3 regions of the Priestia sp. 10L35 genome follow, and region 1 is predicted to be linked to each of the others. Evidence: riboswitches for the same ligand, from Rfam matches in the RefSeq annotation. Region 1 holds a riboswitch; each other region holds the start of a gene.
The links. A riboswitch is a leader RNA that binds a small molecule or an ion and turns the genes downstream of it on or off. The one in region 1 is predicted to bind S-adenosylmethionine.
Positions count from the first base shown of each region.

Region 1 (7,579 bases):
TACGATTACTTATTCAATTTTGATTTGTTTGAATATTTTATGATATCTGGTGAAAATCGTATCATGCAAAAAAACGGCTGTCAATACATAATTAATAAAATTCTGTACGGCGATCTGTAAAGACGGGAATTTGTTTACGAATTTCTTTTACAAGTTCCAGGTTAACGTCAGCACTTAAAAGTTCTTCGCTATCGCCAGCTTCAGCGATTATTTCTCCCCACGGATCGATGACTAAGGAATGTCCGGCAAATGTGTTATTAGGATCTTGGCCTACACGATTACATGCGATTACATAGCATTGATTTTCGATTGCACGGCTAATGAGCAGGGCTTTCCAGTGGGCAAGTCTTGGAGCCGGCCACTGAGCGACAACAAACAAGACTTCTGCTCCGCTGCTAGTATGAACCCGTATCCATTCTGGGAAACGAATATCGTAACAAATAACTCCTGCGCACAGTGACTGTTCAAGTGTAAAAAGATTTTTTGCTGTTCCTGCTTCTAAATACAGGTGTTCATCCATTAATTTAAATAAGTGCAGTTTACTGTATTGTGATACTTCACGACCTTTTCGGTCAAAAATATACATCGTATTCGTGACGCCTTGCTCTGTTTTTTTCGCGATTGAACCTGCCACAATATTTATTTCGTTTGTTTTAGCAAATTGAGAGATTAATTGCTTGGCTTGCTGTCCTTCATCATCTGCAATTTCGTCTAGCCGCGTCAAATCATAAGCTGTATCCCATAGCTCAGGAAGCACAAGGATATCAGGGTTTTCTTTCAGGGCTTCCGTCATTTTTTGTTCGATATATTTTCGGTTTTTAGTTGGGTTTCCAAACGCAATATCAAGCTGCAAACACGTAATTTTTACACTCACTTTATCATCCGTCCTTTTTTTAGTAGTTGAAAAAAATGACTTTACAAGTTGAGTATTACAATATATTATTTGTGACTAGAATTTCAAGAATTTTTTGAGAAGGTGTGCGATGATGAAACAATTTGAGCAATCGGAACTATTAAAAAGTTTACCAAAACAATTTTTTGCATCACTTGTAGGCAAGGTAGGAAAAGTAATGGCCCAAGGTCACGACGTTATTAACTTAGGGCAGGGAAATCCTGATCAGCCTACTCCTTCACATATTGTAGAAACACTGCAAAAAGCAAGTGCTAATCCTATGCATCATAAATATTCTCCGTTTCGGGGGCACCAGTTTTTAAAAGAGGCCGTTGCGACTTTTTATAAACGAGAATATGGCGTTGATGTGGATCCTGAAAAAGAAGTAGCTATTTTGTTTGGCGGGAAAGGTGGACTTGTAGAAATCCCGCAGTGCTTATTAAACCCTGGAGATACGGTGCTGGTTCCGGATCCTGGGTATCCTGATTACTGGTCTGGAGTAGAGCTTGCAAAAGCCAAGATGGAAGTGATGCCGCTCACGGCTGAAAATCATTTTCTACCCGTATACGAAGAGATAAGTGAACGTGCTAAAGAACAGGCAAAGCTCATGTTTTTAAACTATCCGAATAATCCTACTGGTGCAGTGGCAACGGCAGAATTTTTTGAAGACACCGTGGCGTTTGCTGCCAAGCACGATATTTGTGTGGTACACGACTTTGCTTACGGAGCAATTGGATTTGATGGTAAAAAGCCAATCAGCTTTTTACAGACTCCTGGTGCAAAAGAGACGGGAATTGAAATTTATACTCTTTCTAAAACGTATAACATGGCGGGATGGCGAGTTGGATTTGCTGTAGGAAATGAAAGTGTTGTAGAAGCTATTAATCTTCTTCAAGATCATATGTATGTCAGTCTATTTGGGGCGGTTCAAGAGGCAGCCGCCGCAGCTCTGGTGGAATCTCAACAATGTGTGAATGATTTAGTTAAGCGCTATGAATCTAGACGCAATACCTTTATTCAAGGGCTTCGAGAAATTGGTTGGGATGTTACATCTCCAGCAGGCTCCTTTTTTGCATGGCTAAAAGTTCCTGAAGGATATACTTCCGAACAGTTTTCAGATTTACTTCTTGAAAAAGCCCACGTTGTAGTGGCGCCTGGTGTAGGCTTTGGAACATATGGTGAAGGCTATGTGCGCGTAGGAATGCTGACGGATGAAGAGCGCATGAGAGAAGCAGTATCTCGAATAAAAAAATTAAATTTATTTTAAAAACGCATTGACAATCCTTTTTGAGTTGGCTTAATATGTAAGAAGTTAACGAGATTAATAACCGATAAATCCTAGCGGTATTTTGTATTTAGTATATAATCTACGAATTTAAATTAAATAAATAGCAACTTTCTTATTAAGAGTAGGTGGAGGGACTAGCCCGATGAAGCCCGGCAACCGACTTAACGCATGTTAAGCACGGTGCTAATTCTTGCAGCAGCAGCTGAGAGATAAGAAGAGCAACGAAAGCCTCTTCTTAATCACAGAAGAGGTTTTTTTTATTAACGATATTAAACAGCAAGGGAGTTTTTAGCATAATGAGCGAAATCGTTGCAAGCTACTTACTACATGATAATAAAGGGAATTTTCATAAAAAAGCGGAAGGAATCGCTTTAGGACTAACCGTCGGCTCATGGACAGATCTGCCGCTTTTAGATCAACAGCAGCTTCAAAAGCATAAAGGGCGCGTCGTGTCCGTAACTGAGCTTCAAGATTGCGAACGTGTAAACGGATATTTAGGCGGAGAAATTAAGCAGGCTATTGTCAAAATTGCTTATCCAACTGCCAACTTTTCAAGAGATTTACCGGCTATTTTAGTTACGGTTTTCGGAAAACTATCACTTGATGGAAAAGTGAAATTATTAGACTTGAATTTTCCTGATGAATTATTAGCTGAATTCCCAGGACCGCGCTTTGGAATAGAAGGTATCCGAGAGAAACTAGGCGTTTATGACCGTCCGCTTGTGATGAGTATTTTTAAAGGCGTGATTGGAAGAGGTATGACGTACTTAACAACTCAGCTGCGTGAGCAAGCGCTTGGCGGAGTGGATTTGGTTAAAGACGACGAGATTTTGTTTGATAGTGAACGAACACCTTTTGAAGCTCGCGTTACAGAAGGGAAAAAAGTACTGAATGAAGTATACGAAAAAACGGGACACCGCACGCTGTATGCTGTTAATTTAACGGGACGAACGTTTGAGTTAAAAGAAAAAGCGAGAAAAGCAGCTGAGCTAGGAGCCGATGCTCTTTTATTCAACGTATTTGCTTACGGGTTAGACGTACTGCAGGCACTTCGAGAAGACGATGAAATTAACTTGCCGATTATGGCACACCCAGCTGTTAGCGGAGCGCTTACGCCATCAGAGTTTTACGGTTTTTCAAATTCATTGCTGCTTGGAAAGCTATTGCGTTTAGCCGGAGCAGATTTCTCACTGTTTCCATCACCATACGGAAGCGTAGCGCTTTCTCTTGAAGATACGACAGGCATTGCCTACGAATTAACGCGTCCTGTATACAAATATAAGCAGTCTTTCCCGGTTCCTTCAGCAGGAATTCATCCTGGAATGGTACCGCAGCTTGTGAAGGACTTTGGAATCGACAGCATTATTAATGCAGGAGGCGGAGTTCACGGTCATCCAGACGGAGCTATCGGAGGAGGAAAAGCCTTCCGTGCGGCGATAGATGCAGTACTCTCTCATCAAACACTAGCCGAAAAAGCTGAAGAATCAAAAGAGTTGCAAAAAGCTTTGCAACTATGGGGAACAGTAGAGGTGAAAGCATGACATCGTTAAAAATCTTTTGTGACTTTGATGGAACAATTACAAATAGCGATAACATTATTGCTATTATGAAACAATTTGCTCCTCCGGAGTGGGAAAGTATTAAAGACGACGTGTTGGCACAGCGCGTCTCCATTCAAGAAGGAGTTGGGCAAATGTTTGCCTTGCTCCCAGTGGAATTAAAAGAAGATATTATTTCTTATATTTTAGAGACGTCTGCTATTCGAGATGGATTTGATGATTTTATTGCCTATACAAAAGAACACCATATTCCGCTTTATATTGTAAGCGGAGGAATTGACTTTTTTGTAAAACCACTTTTGGGAAATCGAGTTGCAGAGGAAATGCTCTACTGCAACGGATCTGATTTTTCCGGTGAGCATATTTCCATTACGTGGCCTCATACATGTGATAAACAGTGTACAAATGACTGCGGCTGCTGTAAGCCAACGATTATTCGCCATCTTGCAGATGAAAGAGATCATACGGTTGTTATTGGCGATTCCATTACGGATTTGCAGGCTGCCAAATTAGCTGATACGGTCATTGCACGTGACTTTTTAATTGAAAAATGTGAAGAGCTATCTCTACCGTATCGTCCTTTTTCTACTTTTTATGATGTCATTCACCATTTACAAGAATTAACAGAAGAGGTGAAAGCATGAGTATTATGGCTCAGCAACGATTACACGAGCTTGCAGATATAAAAGATGAGCTGGCAGAGCGCGATTGGTTCTTCGGTACGAGCGGAAACTTAGCGATTAAAGTGGATCAAAACCCGACAACTTTCTTTGTATCAGCAAGTGGAAAAGATAAAAGAAAACGCACAAATGAAGATTTTTTATTAGTTGATCAATATGGAAAGCCTGCAGAAGACACGCATTTAAAGCCTTCTGCTGAAACGCTTTTACACGTTAAGATTTACGATTTAACGAATGCTGGGTGCAGTCTTCATGTACATACAATCGACAACAACGTGATCTCTGAACTGTACGGAGATGAAGGCGTTATTTCATTCAAAGGTCAAGAAATTATTAAGGCGCTAGGCATTTGGGAAGAAGATGCGGAAATTACTGTTCCGATTATTCCGAATTACGCAGATATTCCGACACTAGCAGAAGAGTTTTCTCACCATATAAAAGGCGATCAAGGCGCGATTTTGATTCGTAATCACGGGATTACGGTATGGGGGAAAAATGCATTTGAAACAAAAAAAGCGCTAGAAGCCTATGAATTTCTATTTAGTTACCACGTCAAATTACTGTCACTTAAAGGCATTAAGCCAAAGGTGCATTTATAAAAGGAGGAAACAAAAATGGCGCACATTCGCTTACATGTAAACAATAAAAGAATTGAAACTCAAGAGGAAGTATCAGCTTTTCTGGCAAACAATGAAGTTATTTATGAAAACTGGGATATTACAAAACTTCCAGAAAATCTTCGTGAAAAATATGATTTAACTGATGAAGAAAAAACAGAAATTTTAAACGCTTTTGGTGAGGATATTAAAGATATTTCGGAACGCCGCGGCTATAAAGCTCAAGATGTTATCTCGTTATCGGAATCTACACCAAATATTGATGAATTGTTAAAAAACTTTCAGCGCAAGCATATTCATACAGATGACGAAGTTCGCTTTATTGTAAGCGGTCATGGAATCTTTGTTATTCAAGGAAAAGACGGCGAATTTTTTGATGTTGAATTAGAGCCGGGCGATTTAATTTCAGTACCAGAGAACATTCTTCATTACTTTACACTAATGGAAGATCGTAAAGTAGTCGCTGTCCGAATTTTCGTGACAACTGAAGGATGGGTACCTATTTACGCATAACAATTACTTGTAAAGCATAGGTCATTTTCACCCCGCTTTTACATCTAAAAGCGGGGTATTCTTTGGATTATTATAAAACTAACTATTTTTATATGAATAATAAGTTTAATGGGAGGAACACCATGAAAAAGAGTAAAAAAATGCTGTGGCCACTTACTTTGCTCGTGCTTCTAATCTTTGCACTGGCTGCCTGCACGAAAGAACAGCCAAGTCTAAACGAGAAAGCACAGGCAGCTCCAGCGCAGCAAGCGGCTTCTGCTAAGCCTGTACAGCAAGAAGGAAAAAAGGTTACGAAAGATACAAAAATTGCGCTTATTTCTGAATTTACGTCAGGCACTCACGCTGCTCAGTACATAACAGGTGTGACAAAAGCGGCTAAAAAAGCAGGGGTACAGCTATCCGTTTCTGATTCAAACAATGATCAATCCAAAATGGCTGCTTATTTAGACACGGCTATTAACCAAAATGTTGACGGTATTATGATTGACCACGGCCGGGCTGAAACCCTTGAACCTGGCGTGAAGCGCGCGATTGCAAAAGGAATTCCCGTTATTGCAACAGACGTAGAATTAAAAGTAGAAGGCGTTACAACAATTGACCAAGACGATTATATGCTTGCGCTGCAGGGTCTGAAACAAATGATGCAGGACATTAATGGAAAAGGAAACATTGTATATGCATTTGTTGGAGGGTTTGCGCCGATGGAAAAGCGCGACAGCATTTATAAAATTATGATGAATCGCTATCCAGATGTAAAACAAATTGCTACGTTTGGAAGCGCAACGGACAACACCTCATTAGACACACAAAATAAAATGGCAGCTGTGTTGAAGCAGTATCCAAATAAAGGAGACATCGCGGCCGTTTGGGCACCTTGGGACGAATTTGCAAAAGGAGTAACAAGAGCGATTAAAGAAGCAGGACGAGACGAGATTAAAGTGTACGGAGTAGACTTATCTGATGAAGATCTACAAATGATGCAGGCAAAAAACAGCCCGTGGAAAGCGTCAGCTGCCGTAAATCCAGCTTCAGTAGGAGAAAAGCAAGTTGATCTGCTTCTTAAAAAGATTTCCGGTCAAGAGATCCCTCGTTATTATTCCTTTGATCCGGTTTTAGTCAAACAAACAGACTTGCCTAATCAAACGATTAATATGGATCAGCTTAGTCAGTATGTAGAAGAATGGGGTAAAAAAGAATAGAAGTGGAGGGACAGATATGACGAACGAGCTTTCAATGAAGAACATAACAAAAAACTTTGGTTCTTTTCAAGCGCTGAACAAAGTTGATTTTACTGTTCGAAAAGGGGAAATCCATGCTTTATTGGGAGCCAATGGTGCCGGTAAAAGTACGCTGATGAAAATATTGTGCGGAGCTTACGACGAGTACGAAGGAAAAATCTGCAAAGACGGAGAAGAAATCTCCATTTCTTCTCCTAAAGAAGCTAAGCGCCAGGGCATCGGCATTGTGCATCAAGAAGTAGATGTAGCGCTGATTCCTTCGCTGTCAGTGGCTGAAAACATTGTGTTAGACGTGCAGACTTCTAATAAAAGTAAGACATTTGTAAACTGGAAATCTATTTATAAGAAAGCGGAAAAAGCTCTTTCTTTACTTGGCTCTTCTCTATCCGTTAAAAAAAATGTCGTTGACCTAACTCTATCAGAAAAACAGCAGGTGCTTATTGCACGTGCAATTGTACAGAATGTTGATTATTTAATTTTGGATGAACCAACCGCACCTCTTAGTGTGGAAGAGACGAAACAATTGTTTTCTGTGATGAGAGAGTTAAAGAAAAGCGGAGTAGGCATTATTTACATTTCACATCGCCTTCAAGAAGTGGTTGATATTTGCGACCGCTTAACGGTTTTAAAGGACGGACGCTATGTAGCTACAAAAGAAACTGCACATACATCAATTGAAGACGTGATTACGCTCATGTTAGGAACGTCTTCTGTAAAGCAGTGGATCAAAAAATCAGTAGAATTTGGAAACGAACTTTTACATGTAGAAGCATTATCTCTTCCAGGGCGCCT
Region 1 is NZ_JBFTKA010000004.1:306,499-314,077, reverse strand. It holds gene AC1DEF_RS17200 (carbon-nitrogen family hydrolase) at 92-874, opposite strand; gene AC1DEF_RS17195 (pyridoxal phosphate-dependent aminotransferase) at 987-2,159, shown strand; SAM riboswitch class I at 2,290-2,396, shown strand; gene mtnW (2,3-diketo-5-methylthiopentyl-1-phosphate enolase) at 2,477-3,721, shown strand; gene AC1DEF_RS17185 (2-hydroxy-3-keto-5-methylthiopentenyl-1-phosphate phosphatase) at 3,718-4,383, shown strand; gene AC1DEF_RS17180 (methylthioribulose 1-phosphate dehydratase) at 4,380-5,018, shown strand; gene AC1DEF_RS17175 (1,2-dihydroxy-3-keto-5-methylthiopentene dioxygenase) at 5,034-5,549, shown strand; gene AC1DEF_RS17170 (sugar ABC transporter substrate-binding protein) at 5,672-6,748, shown strand; gene AC1DEF_RS17165 (sugar ABC transporter ATP-binding protein) at 6,765-7,579, shown strand, end outside.

Region 2 (7,579 bases), on a different contig from region 1:
AGTGAGTAATCATTAAGCAACCAAACTCGCTGCCGCGCAGTTCATTAATACCTTTTGATACAACTTTTAACGCATCGATATCTAAACCAGAGTCGATTTCATCTAAAATTGCAATTCCTGGTTGAAGCATCATTAATTGCAGAATTTCATTACGTTTCTTCTCACCGCCAGAGAAACCTTCGTTTAGGTAACGCTGAGCCATGTCTTGATCCATCTCTAAGAAATCCATGTTTTTGTCTAATTGACGGATGAATTTCATTAGTGAAATTTCTTCGCCTTCTTCACGACGAGCATTAATTGCTGAACGTAAGAAGTCAGCATTTGTTACCCCGCTGATTTCACTTGGATATTGCATAGCTAGGAATAGACCTGCACGAGCGCGCTCATCTACTTCCATCTCAAGTACATCTTCGCCGTCTAGCGTGATGCTTCCTTGTGTAACCTCGTATTTAGGATGTCCCATGATTGCTGAAGATAATGTTGATTTACCAGTACCGTTTGGTCCCATGATTGCATGGATTTCGCCGCCCTTAACTTCTAAATTAACACCTTTTAAAATTTCTTTACCTTCAATTGCAACATGAAGATCTTTAATTGTTAAAGTTGACCCTGCCATATTAAAACCTCCAGTTATAGACGTATATAGTAAAAAACGATATACCTATATCTTTTTAATTATTCTCATTTTATTCTCATTACAATCTTATAACAAATGAAAACTTATAGCAACCTTTTGACCCAAAAGGTTTTAAACCATTATGTACATTTTTCAAGACTAAATCCACTCATAAAAAAGTTGCCTTAAAAGACTCCATAGAGCCTTCTAAGACAAGCTTTTTTACCCTCTTTATTTACTTAGTGCGTGTGGCTAGTCAGTTCTGAAATACACTCTTGGACAAGCGTAACGGACTGACTCATCGCTGCGCCTCCGCCAAATGCTGCTGACACTCCGCATGCTTCTAAAATTTCTTGTTCAGTTGCACCTTGATCAATGCAGCCTTTTGTATGATAAATCATACAGTACTCGTCTTGAGCTACTACGCTGATTCCTAACGCGATTAACTGCTTTTCTTTTTTAGAAAGAGAACCTTCTCCAAAACATGCTTCAGTAAACGCATTAAACGTTTTTGTTACTTCCGGCAATTTTCCGCTAAATTTCCCAACACCCATTTTATAATCATGAAGTGCTTGCTCAGTTGAATGACGTGCTTCTTGCTGCATAACGTCAGCTCCCATCATCAGTAAAGTTTTCACGGTTAGTATGCGTGAGAAAAATAAGAGTTATTCGTTTTCCCGCATACAAAAAAAGCACTTGCCCAGAGTGGACAAGCGCTTTTCTTCTATTATTTATTTACCGGCAGTACTCCGCCTTTGTATTTTTCTTTAATGTAGTCTTGAATTTCTTTAGAGTGAAGAACTTTCACTAAAGCTTTCACTGTATCTTTATTTTCGTCGCCTTTGTGAACCGTAATGATGTTTGCATAAGGGTTATTTTCTTTGCTTTCCACTGCGATTGGATCTTTTACTGGATCTAAACCAGCATCGATAGCATAGTTAGCATTGATAACAACAGCGTCACCTTCATTATTTTTGTACATTTGAGGTAGCAATCCACCTTCAACATCGGCTTTAAATTTTAAATTCTTCGGGTTTTCTACGATATCTTTAATTTGTGCATCTGTTTTCTTTACGCCTGGTTTTAATTTGATTACGCCGGCTTTTTCAAAAATCGATAAAATACGTCCTTGCTCTGCTACTGCATCACGCATAATAACTGTGCCGTTTTTCGGAAGATCTTTTAAGCTTTTGTATTTTTTAGAGTAGATACCGATTGGTTCAATGTGAATGGCACCGGCACTTACAAAATCATACCCTTTTTCACCCTTGTGATCTTTCAGCACTGAATTCATATAAGGAACGTGCTGGAAGTAGTTTGCATCAATTTCATTGTTTGCAAGAGCTGTGTTCGGTAAGATGTAATCTTGGAATTTTTTAATTTCTAAGTCGATTCCTTGTTTTTCTAAAATCGGTTTTGCTTGTTCTAAAATTTCAGCATGAGGCGTATTAGATGCACCCACAACAATTTTCTTTTCATCTTTTGATCCATTGTTAGATCCACATGCAGCTAATCCTACTACTAGCGCAGATGTTAGTGCTAAAGCCGAAAGCCATTTTTTCATAATAAATAATCCTCCCTTTATCTTTTATCAATTTTTGCAGTAATCGCATCTCCAATAAGTTGGATAATAAATACAATAATCAAAATTAAGATCGTAGCAGCTAGCGTTACATCATTATGACTGCGCTGGAATCCTTCTAAATATGCAAGATTCCCAAGACCTCCAGCTCCAATCACACCCGCCATTGCCGTATAGCCGACTAGCGCAATCGTCGTTACCGTCAAACCAGAAATTAAAGCTGGCAGCGATTCAGGTAACAGCACTTTAAAGATAATAGTGCTTGTTGTTGCTCCCATTGATTTAGCAGCTTCAATAACACCTTTATCAATTTCACGCAGACCAATTTCTACAAGACGCGCATAAAATGGTGCTGCTCCCACAATTAAAGCAGGTAACGCTGCATTAGCGCCTAAAATACTTCCTACCAATGCTTTGGTAAATGGAATCAGTAAAACAATTAAAATAATGAATGGAATGGAACGAAAGATATTTACAACTGCTGACACAATGGCATATAAAGGTTTGTTTTGCCAGAGCTGTCCTTTGGACGTTAAAAATAAAAGCAAGCCCAATAAAATACCTAGAACAAACGTGGCTATAACTGAAATAGCCGTCATATATAGTGTTTCATTTGTCGCTTGAATAAAATCATCTAAAATAACGTTCGGAAATAGTTTCTCAAGCATTTGTCATTACCTCCACTTCTACCTGCTGCTCATGAATGTATGCAATGACTTTTTCAACTTCTGTTAATTCTCCGTCTAAATGAACGAACAACGTCCCGTATGAACCTGTTTGTGTATGAGAAATCTTTCCTTGCAAAATATTAATCGTTACATCAAACTGTTTTAAAATCGTTGTAATGAGCGGTTGCTCTGCTTTTCCGCCAACAAACGTCAGCTGAATAATTTGCCCGCTTGGATATAACCCCTGTACTTGTTCAATTGTTTCAAACGTTTCTTCTGGTTCAGAAATCTGTTGAACGAATCGTTTTGTAATCGGCTGCTTAGGTTTTCTGAATACTTCTAGCACTTGTCCTTCTTCTACCACTGCCCCATTTTCCATAACGGCTACCCGATGACAAATTTTACGAATAACGTGCATTTCATGAGTAATCAATACAATGGTTAACCCTAGCTTCTCATTAATATCTACTAACAGATCTAAAATGGAATCTGTCGTTTGAGGATCAAGCGCTGATGTTGCTTCATCACACAGCAATACTTTTGGGTTATTGGCTAGCGCTCGAGCAATACCAACACGCTGCTTTTGTCCACCGCTAAGCTGTGATGGATAAGCATTTTCACGCCCTTCAAGCCCGACTAACTTGATAAGCTCGTCTACTCGTTTCATTCTTTTTTCTTTTGAGATCCCTGCTATTTCTAACGGAAAAGCAATATTTTCTCGCACCGTACGCGACCACAAGATATTAAAGTGCTGAAATACCATACTAATTTCTTGTCTAGCTTTTCTGAGTTTTCCGCCTTTAATTTTTCCAATATCATTACCTGCTACTTCTACCGTTCCTGTCGTTGGTGTTTCTAACCCGTTTAGCAAGCGAATTAAAGAACTTTTCCCCGCTCCGCTATAACCAATAATTCCGTAAATTTCACCTTGGTTAACGGTTAGATTCACATTATCAACAGCTGTTATTTGACCACTTTTGGCCTGATAAATTTTTGTAACGTCTGTTAATGTAATCATATTTCTTCACCTTCTTTAGTAAAAACTTAATTATGTTAGGTTGCCCTATAGGATGAAAAAGCCGTAAAACAATTTTCCCCATCAAAAAAGCCTCTCTGCGCATGACAGAAAGGCTCGATATTTAATCCTTTCTCTCATCTTTCAAAGCGCATAGCTTTGCAGGAATTGGCACCATTTCAGTTAGTCTGACGGTTGCCGGGTTTCACAGGGCTCAGTCCCTCCACCTCTCTTGATAAGAGTTCGCAACAATTATTTTGTTTTTGGGAAATATTCATTCATTTATGAACATTCATGAGTGTGATTTTAGCATGTGTCAGATAGGCTGTCAACAGATTTTGTTCTTGGGATAATATCCCAAGATTCCAACAGCCCCAACGGTTCACTCTCTTTCAATTTCTTCATTTTAAACAAACGTTTGATTATCGAAGCTCTTCAAGTACGTGCTCGATGGAATGAAACGCATAGAGTTTTTTTACCATTTCGCCATTTTTCACTTCAATCAAACAAGGTACACTTTCAATTGAAAATATTTCTGCTTTTGAAGGCATATAATTTAAATTGCTCATTCCGATGGTCACACCGGGCAGCATCGCTTCTGCTACGGTTAACATTTTTTTTGCCAGCTGACATGTCCCGCAAAAAGGTGTATGGAAAAAGATAAACGTTCTTTGTCCTTCTTTTAACTGATCGTCAAGCTGTTTTTCGCTCCATTCTTGCATGTTGCTCATTCCTTTTATGTTAAAAATTCTGCATTAACATCGATATTGGCACTCAGTAATACTGTTGCTATGTGATGTCTAGGGGCGGCAGCAACCTCTCGGTACATTTTATCAATATATAGATGCTCTGCTTCCGGAAGCTCTCGTTTAAATTGTTTTCTTAGCTTATTCCCTGAATCATCAGAGTCAACAAGTATGTATACCTCTTTGTTAAACGTACAGTCAATAATTTCATCCAGCTTTGATAAACTAATCGTACCGTTTGTACAGATAATTTCAATTGGTTCTCGAATGATATCTTGGATACGCTTTTTATCTGATTTTCCTTCGACAATAATTACTTTTTCAATTTCAATTAGCCCCATTTTCATCACCCATAATCGTCAGTTGTATAGTAACATCATTTCTTTATGCTATACAATATTCGTTAATGTATCACAGTTCACCTGTTTTTTAAAAGAAATTTGCAAGAAAGAACTGTTTTAAAAAGCAGCTTAGGCCATATTGTTTCCATAAGACAAGAAAAACAGTGGCAGTTGCCACTGTTTAGCACCATCCTGCTTCTTCGTCGCAGTCTGTATATTTTTGCGTTTCACCTTGTTTTTGTACATCCGTATATTGATAGAACTTATTATTTTCTTGCGAATAACCTTCTTCAAAGCGGTATTCATTGCCGCTTGTTCCGTAACTAACTTCACCAATTGGCTGCTTATCAACATATAATTTCATACCGCCGTCATGAAATTTAGCTGTAACGCGATCTGTAACGTCCATTTTTTGTTTTTCAAACATAAAAAGACACTCCTTTAGCTTGTTTACTAATAGAGTGTCCAGTCAAAAACTTTTCATAAAGACAATTTATGGAGGAATATTATCCTTCGTTTGTCATTTCTTCGTATTGCTCTGCTGTCATTAGCTTATCTACTTGAGAAGCATCAGACGGTTTGATTGTAATCATCCATGCTTCTTCGTATGGAGATTCATTAACAAGTTCAGGGCTATCGCTTAAGTTGTCGTTTACTGCTACAACTTCACCGCTAATTGGTGCGTAAAGCTCAGAAACTGTTTTTACTGATTCAACGCTGCCAAACGGCTCGTCAGCTTCTACTGTTGCTCCTACTTCTGGCAGTTCAACGAATACGATGTCGCCAAGCTCAGCTTGAGCGAAATGCGTAATACCTACGCGGACAACGTCCCCTTCTGTTTTTACCCATTCATGCTCTTCAGAATAACGCAAATCTTTTGGTGTACTCATCTTAATCCCTCCAAAATATGTATCGTAATTTGTTTATATAAAAAGCGCCTTCAACGTGGAGAACACTTTCTACAACCTAAAATAACTTCCTATTAACAGTGTAACGTAAAAGGTAAAAATTTTCTATTTGAAAACTTACTTCCACACGTCCTCAAACTGCTCTTCTTTGAAGCCAAGCGTTACTTTTTGTCCATCTGTTAGCAGCGGACGCTTAATTAACATGCCATCTGACGCAAGAATCGACAGAAGTTCATCTTCACTCGCACTGCTTACTTTATCTTTAAGTCCTAATTCGCGATATTTTTTACCGCTTGTATTAAAGAATTTTTTTAATTCTAAGCCGCTGTTCTGATAATAAGATTGCAGCTGCTCTTTTGTTGGCGGGTTTTCTACAATATGGATTTCTTCATACGCTACTCCGTTATCATCCAGCCACTTCTTGGCTTTTCGGCACGTACCACACTTTGGATATGAATAAAAAAATAATGACATTTCGTCAACCACCCTTTATTTTAAGCTTTTTTCGTATTTTAACACATCCTTTATCATTTACCTAGATAGAGGCTTCTTAAACAAAAAGGAGCTCGTAAAACGAGCTCCTTTTCCCTTAAACTGTGAACTTCTCTACTTCTAGAAGCGTTTTTGCAATCTCGCGCTTTACACTAATTACATTAATTGGTGTATAGCGAGTTAACTTGCGAAGAGACGAAAGCATGACTCTAAGCGTATCACCTTGTTCAACGCCAATTAACGTTTCCTTTGCATCTGCTTCAATTCGATTAAATGCTTCTTGGCAAAATACTTGCGTATATTTTACCTTCAAGCTGTTTTGATCTGCACCTGTTTTGGAAATCGCTTTTTCAGTACGTAAAACAGTGGATTCCATTGCATATACGTTACTAATCATATCGGAAATATTAACGAGAATTTCTTGTTCTTTCTCTAATTCTTTCCCATACTTCTGTGCAGCTAGACCTAAAAGCAAGAGCGCAATTTTCTTTCCATTTTGCACAAGCATTTTTTCTTGATCTAACGGCTCATTTCCTACTTCCTGCGGCATAAGCATCATCAATTCTTCTTGAAGCGTTTGTGCTTTTTGAAGCAGCGGAAGCTCTCCTTTTAGCGCTTTGCGTAAATATGTGCCTGGTACTAAGAGTCGATTAATTTCATTTGTTCCTTCAAAAATACGGTTAATGCGGGAATCACGATACAGGCGCTCAATTTCATACTCACTCATAAAACCATAGCCTCCGTGAAGCTGCACCCCTTCATCTACGATGTAGTCAAGAGATTCCGTGGCAAACACTTTGTTTAATGAGCATTCAATGGCATATTCAGCAATGGAAGCGGCAATTTGCTTTCCGTCTTTTTGCTGTTCTTCTGAAAGCTGGCCCATATGGTCTTCAAAAAGTCCTACCGTACGATAGACGGAGCTTTCAGTTGCATATAATTTAGAAGCCATTGTTGCTAATTTTTCTTGGGTTAATGAAAATTTAGCGATTGGCGTTTTAAACTGCTGACGCTGGTTAACATATTGAGACGTGATTTCTAACGCACGTTTCCCTGCTCCAACTGCTCCAACTCCAAGCTTGTAGCGCCCAATATTTAAAATGTTAAAGGCAATCACATGACCTTTTCCCACTTCACCTAACACGTTCTCTTTTGGAACAAGTGCATCTTCAAGAATCAACGTTCTTGTTGATGAACTCTTGATTCCCATC
Region 2 is NZ_JBFTKA010000006.1:299,058-306,636, reverse strand. It holds gene sufC (Fe-S cluster assembly ATPase SufC) at 1-616, opposite strand, end outside; gene AC1DEF_RS21820 (carboxymuconolactone decarboxylase family protein) at 856-1,221, opposite strand; gene AC1DEF_RS21815 (MetQ/NlpA family ABC transporter substrate-binding protein) at 1,344-2,180, opposite strand; gene AC1DEF_RS21810 (methionine ABC transporter permease) at 2,198-2,866, opposite strand; gene AC1DEF_RS21805 (methionine ABC transporter ATP-binding protein) at 2,859-3,884, opposite strand; SAM riboswitch class I at 4,016-4,123, opposite strand; gene AC1DEF_RS21800 (thioredoxin family protein) at 4,304-4,603, opposite strand; gene AC1DEF_RS21795 (toprim domain-containing protein) at 4,618-4,968, opposite strand; gene AC1DEF_RS21790 (YusG family protein) at 5,150-5,395, opposite strand; gene gcvH (glycine cleavage system protein GcvH) at 5,475-5,858, opposite strand; gene AC1DEF_RS21780 (arsenate reductase family protein) at 5,994-6,350, opposite strand; gene AC1DEF_RS21775 (acyl-CoA dehydrogenase family protein) at 6,466-7,579, opposite strand, start outside.
Region 2: it holds a riboswitch for S-adenosylmethionine, as region 1 does, so the genes downstream of both, AC1DEF_RS21805 (methionine ABC transporter ATP-binding protein) here and mtnW (2,3-diketo-5-methylthiopentyl-1-phosphate enolase) in region 1, are expected to answer to the same signal.

Region 3 (7,579 bases), on a different contig from region 1:
CTGGAAACGACTTTTTAGGATGGGTCGACCTTCCTACGGAGTATGACAAAGAAGAATTTGCACGCATTCAAAAAAGTGCAGAAAAAATTAAATCTGATTCAGATGTATTAATTGTTATCGGTATTGGAGGATCTTACTTAGGTGCTCGTGCTGCTATTGAAATGCTTCAGCATTCATTCTATAACACATTATCAAAAGAACAGCGTAAAACTCCGCAAGTTATTTTTGCTGGTAACAACATCAGCTCAACGTACATGAAAGACTTAATGGATGTTTTACAAGATAAAGATTTCTCTATTAATGTTATTTCAAAATCTGGTACAACAACAGAACCGGCGATTGCTTTCCGTATCTTCCGTAAATTATTAGAAGAGAAATATGGCAAAGAAGAAGCACGCAAGCGTATTTATGCAACAACAGATAAAGCGCGTGGCGCATTAAAAACATTAGCGGACGAAGAAGGCTATGAAACATTTGTTATTCCAGATGATGTAGGCGGCCGTTATTCAGTATTAACAGCGGTTGGCTTATTGCCAATTGCCGCTGCGGGTCTTGATATCGAACAAATGATGAAAGGGGCAGCTGATGCTCAAGAAGCATTCTCATCATCAGAGCTAGAAGAGAACCCAGCTTATCAATATGCTGTAGCTCGTAATGTTCTTTATAATAAAGGAAAAACAATTGAAATGCTGATTAACTATGAGCCAGCTCTTCAATACTTTGCTGAGTGGTGGAAACAGTTATTTGGCGAAAGTGAAGGAAAAGACCAAAAAGGTATTTACCCTTCATCTGCTAACTTCTCAACGGATCTTCATTCTTTAGGTCAATATGTACAAGAAGGTCGTCGTGATATTTTTGAAACAATTGTACAAGTTCAAGATTCTCGTCATGAGCTAACAATTGAAGAAGATGCAGCGGACTTAGATGGATTAAATTACTTAGCTGGTGAAACAGTTGACTTTGTAAATAAAAAAGCCTTCCAAGGTACAATGCTTGCTCACACAGATGGGGGCGTTCCAAACTTAGTTGTGAACATTCCTGCGCTAGATGAGTATACGTTCGGATATGTTGTATATTTCTTTGAAAAAGCATGTGCAATCAGCGGCTATTTATTAGGCGTAAACCCATTCGATCAGCCGGGAGTAGAAGCATACAAAGTAAATATGTTTGCTCTGCTTGGAAAACCTGGTTTTGAAGAGAAAAAAGCAGAATTAGAAAAGCGTTTGAAATAAATAAAAAGAGGGCGGTAAAAAAGTATTTTAGCCCAAGTGAAAAACGAACCATTGATCAACATGTTTGATTAGTGGTTCGTTTTTTTTGTTATGGTGAATATAGTTTCATCTGTTTAGGTCCTTCTAACAGTTGATTGGAGCGCAAGTGACGAGGAGGCTCAGCGCCCGCCCGCGGAAAGTGAAGCCTCGCACAGACATCAACTGCGGTGTCGCAAGCGATTTATATGAGCTGCTTTATCCAGTTTGTTCGTCTTTAGGTTGGATTCATTTAGTTATGTCTCACCCTCTTTTTTGCTTTTGAGATAAAGGATAAAACGCTGGAAAAAGGACATGTTAAAACAGAGGAGGGATAACATGATTGAATTATCTTCAAGATTAGAGGGAACATTATTCAAGCTTTACGAATTAGAAAAAACGCTTAAGCCGCTTGGGTATAACATTGGAGGAAATTGGGATTACGACCATGGTTCATTTGACTATAAGATGAACGATGAAGTCGGCTATCAGTTTTTACGTATCCCGTTTACAGCTACGAATGGAGAGCTGGATTCTAAAGGAACAACCGTACAGATTGGCACGCCATTTTTACTTTCACATAAATATCAAATTGGTCTAGATGACGATGTTCACAATGGAAATGTTAGTGCTTCATTTAATCAGTTTGCAGAGCCCCAAGACGCAGACGCTTCATTTCCAGAAAAGTATATCAGCTTAGGAGAAGAGCTAATTAGAGAGGCAGAAAATGCGCTGCTTCAGTAATTGAAGGAACTATTCTTTTTTTAAACTCTCTAATCTTTTTTTAAACTCTCTAATTTTTTCACAAAAATATGTTCGTACATGACTTGACTAATCAACTCGTTTGTTTTAATCATTTCATTCACCCCCAAGTTTTGTGCATTTTGAATATGCTTTTTTGTTAAAAGTTCAACGATGCTGTAAATAGAAGGGTTCAATCCTTGCAGAGCGACTAACGTAACAATAGTATTCATGTCTGCATATTCTTCTGTCTTATGCTGATCGGCAGTAATCAGCACTTTTTTTGCGTACCGAGCGTTGGCAAGTTCTAATACTTCATAATGAGAGGGACTTCCTTTAATAAAATGAACGCGATCACAAATCATGGGATTTTTAGTCAGAGAGTCGTCGATAAGCACAATGTCTTCTTTATGAAATGCGTCGCGATAATACTCTAACACGAGTTTGGCGCGCTCATTCCACCCAACAACGATGAAGTGATCTTTTCCATAAAATTTTAAATTCCCTTCCAAATAAGCGCTCTCAGCGGAAACAGCAATTTTAGAAAGCGTGACAAAATAAGTAGTAATAAATCCCGTTCCGATCAGAACTAAAATAATTGCAGCTAACCTTCCAATCGTAGTGGTCGGAGCAAAATCACCGTACCCTATAGTAGAGATTGTAATAATAACCCACCAAATTCCTTCAAACACATTCCCAAACGTTTGCGGCTCTAAGAAATGTATAAGCATGCCGAAAAGCAGAACAAGGCAGCCGATAATAAAAAGAAGCCGCACTAAAATAGAACGACGAAAAAGTCGAAATAATAGCCATTCCATCATAAAAAAACCTCCAGTGATTAGTCATAGCCACAGTATGACCATTTTTCACTGAAGGTATAAGATATCTTTATCTTTTTACTTCGTAATATTCAATCCATTCTTTGTCTGGACCGTAGAAAAATAAGTATCTTGCTCCATTTGGCAAAGTTACAATGTTTTCTTCCACAAATGAAACGCCTGCTGATTTTAAACGCTCAAACTCCTCTTCAATTCCGTCTACTGCCAGCGCAAAATGATGAACTTTACCTTCGTTAGGTAAGCTTGAGTTATACCCTTGAATTAACTCTACGATTACATTGCCTTCTAAACCTAGAAAAGCTAGCTTCAAAGACGGATCGGTATGTGGTAGTTTTTCGATGAGCTCTAATCCCACTTTTTGCGTATAGAACTCAATCGATTCTTCTATATCCTTTACTTGAACGCCTACATGTTCAAATTTTAAAATTGTCATATGCATCACCCGTATCTATAGTATGTAAAAACTATGAAATATATTAAAGAGAAAGGATATAGAAGTCAAGATAGGGCTGCTTATCAGGAAAGGGCTCTTAAATCATATTTTTGCTGGAGTGAATAGGGTAGAGGCTTCCATCAAGAGCAAACGAAATTTTGCCTGTTTCTTCAGATACAACTAAAATTAATGCATCCGATTTTTCCGACATTCCAATGGCTGCACGGTGACGTGTTCCCAATTTTTTGTTCGTTAAAATAATAGACGAAAGAGGTAAAACATTAGCAGCTGAAATAAGCTGATTATTTCTAATTAGGACGGCTCCGTCATGTAAGGGTGTCCCTGGATAGAACAGTGTCTCAACTAGCGTAGCGCTGACAGGAGCTTGAATAGGCATTCCTTTTTGAATAAGAGGGTCTACATTTTGTTCCCGTTCAATGACAATTAAAGCGCCGTGACGTTTCTCCGAAAGGTTATGAATAGCTAAAGACAGAGCAGCATATTCAAATGTATAAGGCGATAAATAATGGCGCAAGTAATAAGAGGCAGCCGTAGCTTGAACATCTTGAAATAACCTTCTCATCTCCTCAAAATCACATAGGATACAATGATCACTCGTGTCTAAATGTTTAATTAAATTAGAGGCTTCAGTTGAAATCTGCTGTAAATATGTTCGCACATTATTTTTAATTGTATCGTCTAATTGAAAAGGTTGTCTCTCCATCTTATATAGCTCCTATCTGTCAGTCAGTGTTATCTGTAATGTGTGCTAATGTGGGTGAATTATCCGTAAAGCTTATAAATCCCTTATTAATTTTATAGAGAGGTTTTGTGTTTTATTTAGCAAGAGAATATAAAAAGTTGGAGAAAAAAGAAAGCGTTTTATAAATTGATATGTTCACATTTGGGTTAAATTTACATATGTTGTTTTAAATAAAAGTATAGATATTTCTGTGAATTTAAAGTATAGTTTTCTTATCGGATATATGATTTTTAATGTTGACAAATATTCTAAATATGCTAAAATTTTTAAAAAATGCTTATCAAGAGTGGTGGAGGGATCTGGCCCGCTGAACCCCGGCAACCTGCTTAGCAAGGTGCTAATTCCAGCAAAGTGTGTATCATTTTGAAAGATAAGGTGAAAATTTATTGCCTACCCAGTCTTTCAATATGGAAGACTTTTTATTTTGATATAGCGCAAGCGATAATTTGAGGAGGGACACCAATGACTGTAACCCCCGACTTAAAACAAATTTTTGAGCATGTCGAAGCAAAGTAAGAATTAAATAGTTTCGCTGACTAGACACACTAGAGGCGGTTTTATCCAATTCTAGTGGGTAAAACCGTCTTTTTTTATTGGATAACGCGGATAACTAAGAATTGGAGTGAAGAAAATGGCAGACTTATATACGTACGAAAACTGGAGTGATACATTTCCAGAGTTCGACAGTGAAGATGAAACAAAAGGAGCTCTTTCAGCATTGCAGTGGGCGTATGATACCTACGGAGATTCAATTATTTACGCATCAAGCTTTGGTATCGAAGGAATCGTGTTAATTGATTTAATTTCAAAAGTGAAAAAAGATGCTGAAATTGTCTTTTTAGATACAGGCGTTCATTTTAAAGAAACATATGAAGTAATTGATGCAATTAAAGAACGCTTTCCTGATTTGCGTATTCATATGAAAAAACCGGATTTAACGCTTGCAGAACAAGCTGAGAAACATGGAGATGAACTTTGGAAGAGTCAGCCTAACCTATGCTGTCAAATTCGAAAAATCATCCCGCTAAGGGAATCTCTTGCTCCTTATGATGCGTGGATTTCTGGTTTGAGACGCGAGCAGTCTGAGTCTCGTGCCAACACGAATTATTTTAATAAAGATGAGAAATTCAAGAAAGTGAAAGTCTGCCCGTTAATTCATTGGTCCTGGAAAGAAGTTTGGCGCTATGTGTATAAGCATGATTTACCATATAACAAACTTCATGATCAAGGCTACCCAAGTATTGGCTGTGAGCCCTGTACCGCACCTGCCTACAATGTAGACGATTTACGTTCAGGAAGATGGGCAGGTACACAAAAAGTTGAATGCGGATTACACGAATCTTAAATACGAAAGAGCTGAATAAATGATGCTTTTATATGTTGCCTTTATCATTGCGCTTTTTTTTGCAATGAACATTGGGGCAAGCGGTGCAGCAGCAGCTATGGGCGTTTCATACGGCTCCGGTGCGATTAAAAAGAAAAGAGTAGCCCTGTTCATCTGTGCTGTAGGTATTGTGCTCGGAGCCATTATCGGAGGCGGCGAGGTGGTAAAAACCATCAGTTCAGGTATCATACCTGAAAAATTGCTGTCAGTAGAATTAGTTATTATCATTCTGGCTGCTGCAACGCTGTCACTCTTTTTCGCGAATTTAATTGGTATTCCTCTATCAACAAGTGAAGTAACGGTTGGTTCAGTTGTTGGAGTAGGCGTAGCTTATCAATCTCTGTATGTGGAAAAACTTTTAGTTGTCATGTCTTTTTGGATTATTGTTCCGCTGGTTTCATTTGTTATTGCTTTTTTGATTGGAAAAGTGATAAAACGCGGAGCGCATAAAAAAGAAGCAAAGGGAACGTGGAAAAGAGTTTTAACGATTTTAGTTATAGCGACGGGATTCTTTGAAGCCTTCTCAGCTGGAATGAATAACGTGGCAAATGCTGTCGGTCCTCTAGTAGGAGCTGGATTAATGGATGCCACAACGGGTGTCATAGCAGGAGGATTGGCAGTGGCGCTCGGAGCTCTTTTACTAGGAGGCCGAGTTATTGAAACAAACGGGAAAAAAATTACTCGCTATTCTGTAGGGGAAGGGTGCATTATCTCGGGTACTGGTGCTTCTCTTGTCACAGTCGCTTCACTGTTTGGTTTGCCAGTACCCCTTACACAGGTCACTACGTCTTCTATTATTGGAATAGGAGCAGCGAAAACGGGATTCACGAAAGAACAGCGCGAAGTTGTCATTCAAATGTTAAAGGTTTGGGTGGTCTCCCCTGTATTTTCACTCGTAATCTCATATGTTCTTGTGAAATTAGTACTTGAAAGCGACTTATATTCATTTGTGGTGCTAGCTAGCGGATGTATTGCCACAGCAGGTGTTCTAAGCTTAGCTAGAGCGACTAGAAGAAAAAGAGCAAGCTTGCAGTCGGAAAAAGAAAAAATGACTGCGTGATTCAAGTGCTTTTTATTATATTGTGTTAATTATTTAAGGAGGATTTTACAAAATGACAACAATTCAAGCACACGGTGGAGAATTAATTAATTTATATCAACCAACATATGACTACACGTCACTAACAAAAGAAATCGAAGTAGATAACATGGCCCTAAGTGATTTAGAACTAATTGGAATTGGTGCTTACAGCCCAATTACAGGATTTTTAGGAGAAAAAGATTATCAATCAGTTGTTGAAAATATGCGTTTAGCAGATGGAACAGTATGGAGTATTCCTATCACTCTTCCTGTAACAGAAGAGCAAGCTAAAGAATTAAACATTGGCGACAAAGTAAAACTTGTTCAAAACGGCGTAACGTATGGTGTTTTAGAAGTTTCTGAAGTATATACCCCAAATAAAGAAAAAGAAGCGGAGAACGTGTACCGCACGGCAGAACTTGCTCATCCTGGCGTGAAAAAAATGATGGAACGCCCAAATGTATATGTAGCAGGTCCAATCGTACTTGTAGAACGTACACCTAAAACGCGTTTTGAAAAGTATTACCTAGATCCTACTGAAACAAGAGCAGCATTTGAAGAACGCGGTTGGAAAACGGTTGTTGGATTCCAAACTCGTAACCCTGTTCACCGTGCGCACGAATATATTCAAAAAACGGCATTAGAAATTGTAGACGGCCTGTTTTTAAATCCACTTGTAGGAGAAACAAAGTCAGATGATATCCCAGCAGATATCCGTATGGAAAGTTATGAAGTACTTTTAGAGAACTATTATCCTAGCGATCGTGTAGCTTTAGCAGTTTTCCCTGCTGCGATGCGCTATGCTGGACCTAGAGAAGCTATTTTCCATGCAATGGTTCGCAAAAACTTTGGATGCACACATTTCATTGTAGGCCGTGACCACGCTGGTGTTGGTGACTACTATGGAACATATGACGCACAAAAAATCTTCAGTAACTTTACAGCAGATGAATTAGGAATTACACCTTTATTCTTTGAACACAGCTTCTATTGCAAGAAATGTGAAGCGATGGCATCAACGAAAACATGCCCTCACAGCAAGGAAGATCATATGATTCTATCTGGAACAAAGGTACGTGAAATGCTTCGTA
Region 3 is NZ_JBFTKA010000006.1:356,529-364,107, forward strand. It holds gene AC1DEF_RS22125 (glucose-6-phosphate isomerase) at 1-1,232, shown strand, start outside; gene AC1DEF_RS22130 (hypothetical protein) at 1,363-1,533, shown strand; gene AC1DEF_RS22135 (YugN-like family protein) at 1,587-1,991, shown strand; gene AC1DEF_RS22140 (potassium channel family protein) at 2,021-2,809, opposite strand; gene AC1DEF_RS22145 (VOC family protein) at 2,877-3,260, opposite strand; gene cdaS (sporulation-specific diadenylate cyclase CdaS) at 3,358-3,984, opposite strand; SAM riboswitch class I at 4,298-4,400, shown strand; gene AC1DEF_RS22155 (phosphoadenylyl-sulfate reductase) at 4,655-5,368, shown strand; gene AC1DEF_RS22160 (inorganic phosphate transporter) at 5,388-6,467, shown strand; gene sat (sulfate adenylyltransferase) at 6,520-7,579, shown strand, end outside.
Region 3: it holds a riboswitch for S-adenosylmethionine, as region 1 does, so the genes downstream of both, AC1DEF_RS22155 (phosphoadenylyl-sulfate reductase) here and mtnW (2,3-diketo-5-methylthiopentyl-1-phosphate enolase) in region 1, are expected to answer to the same signal.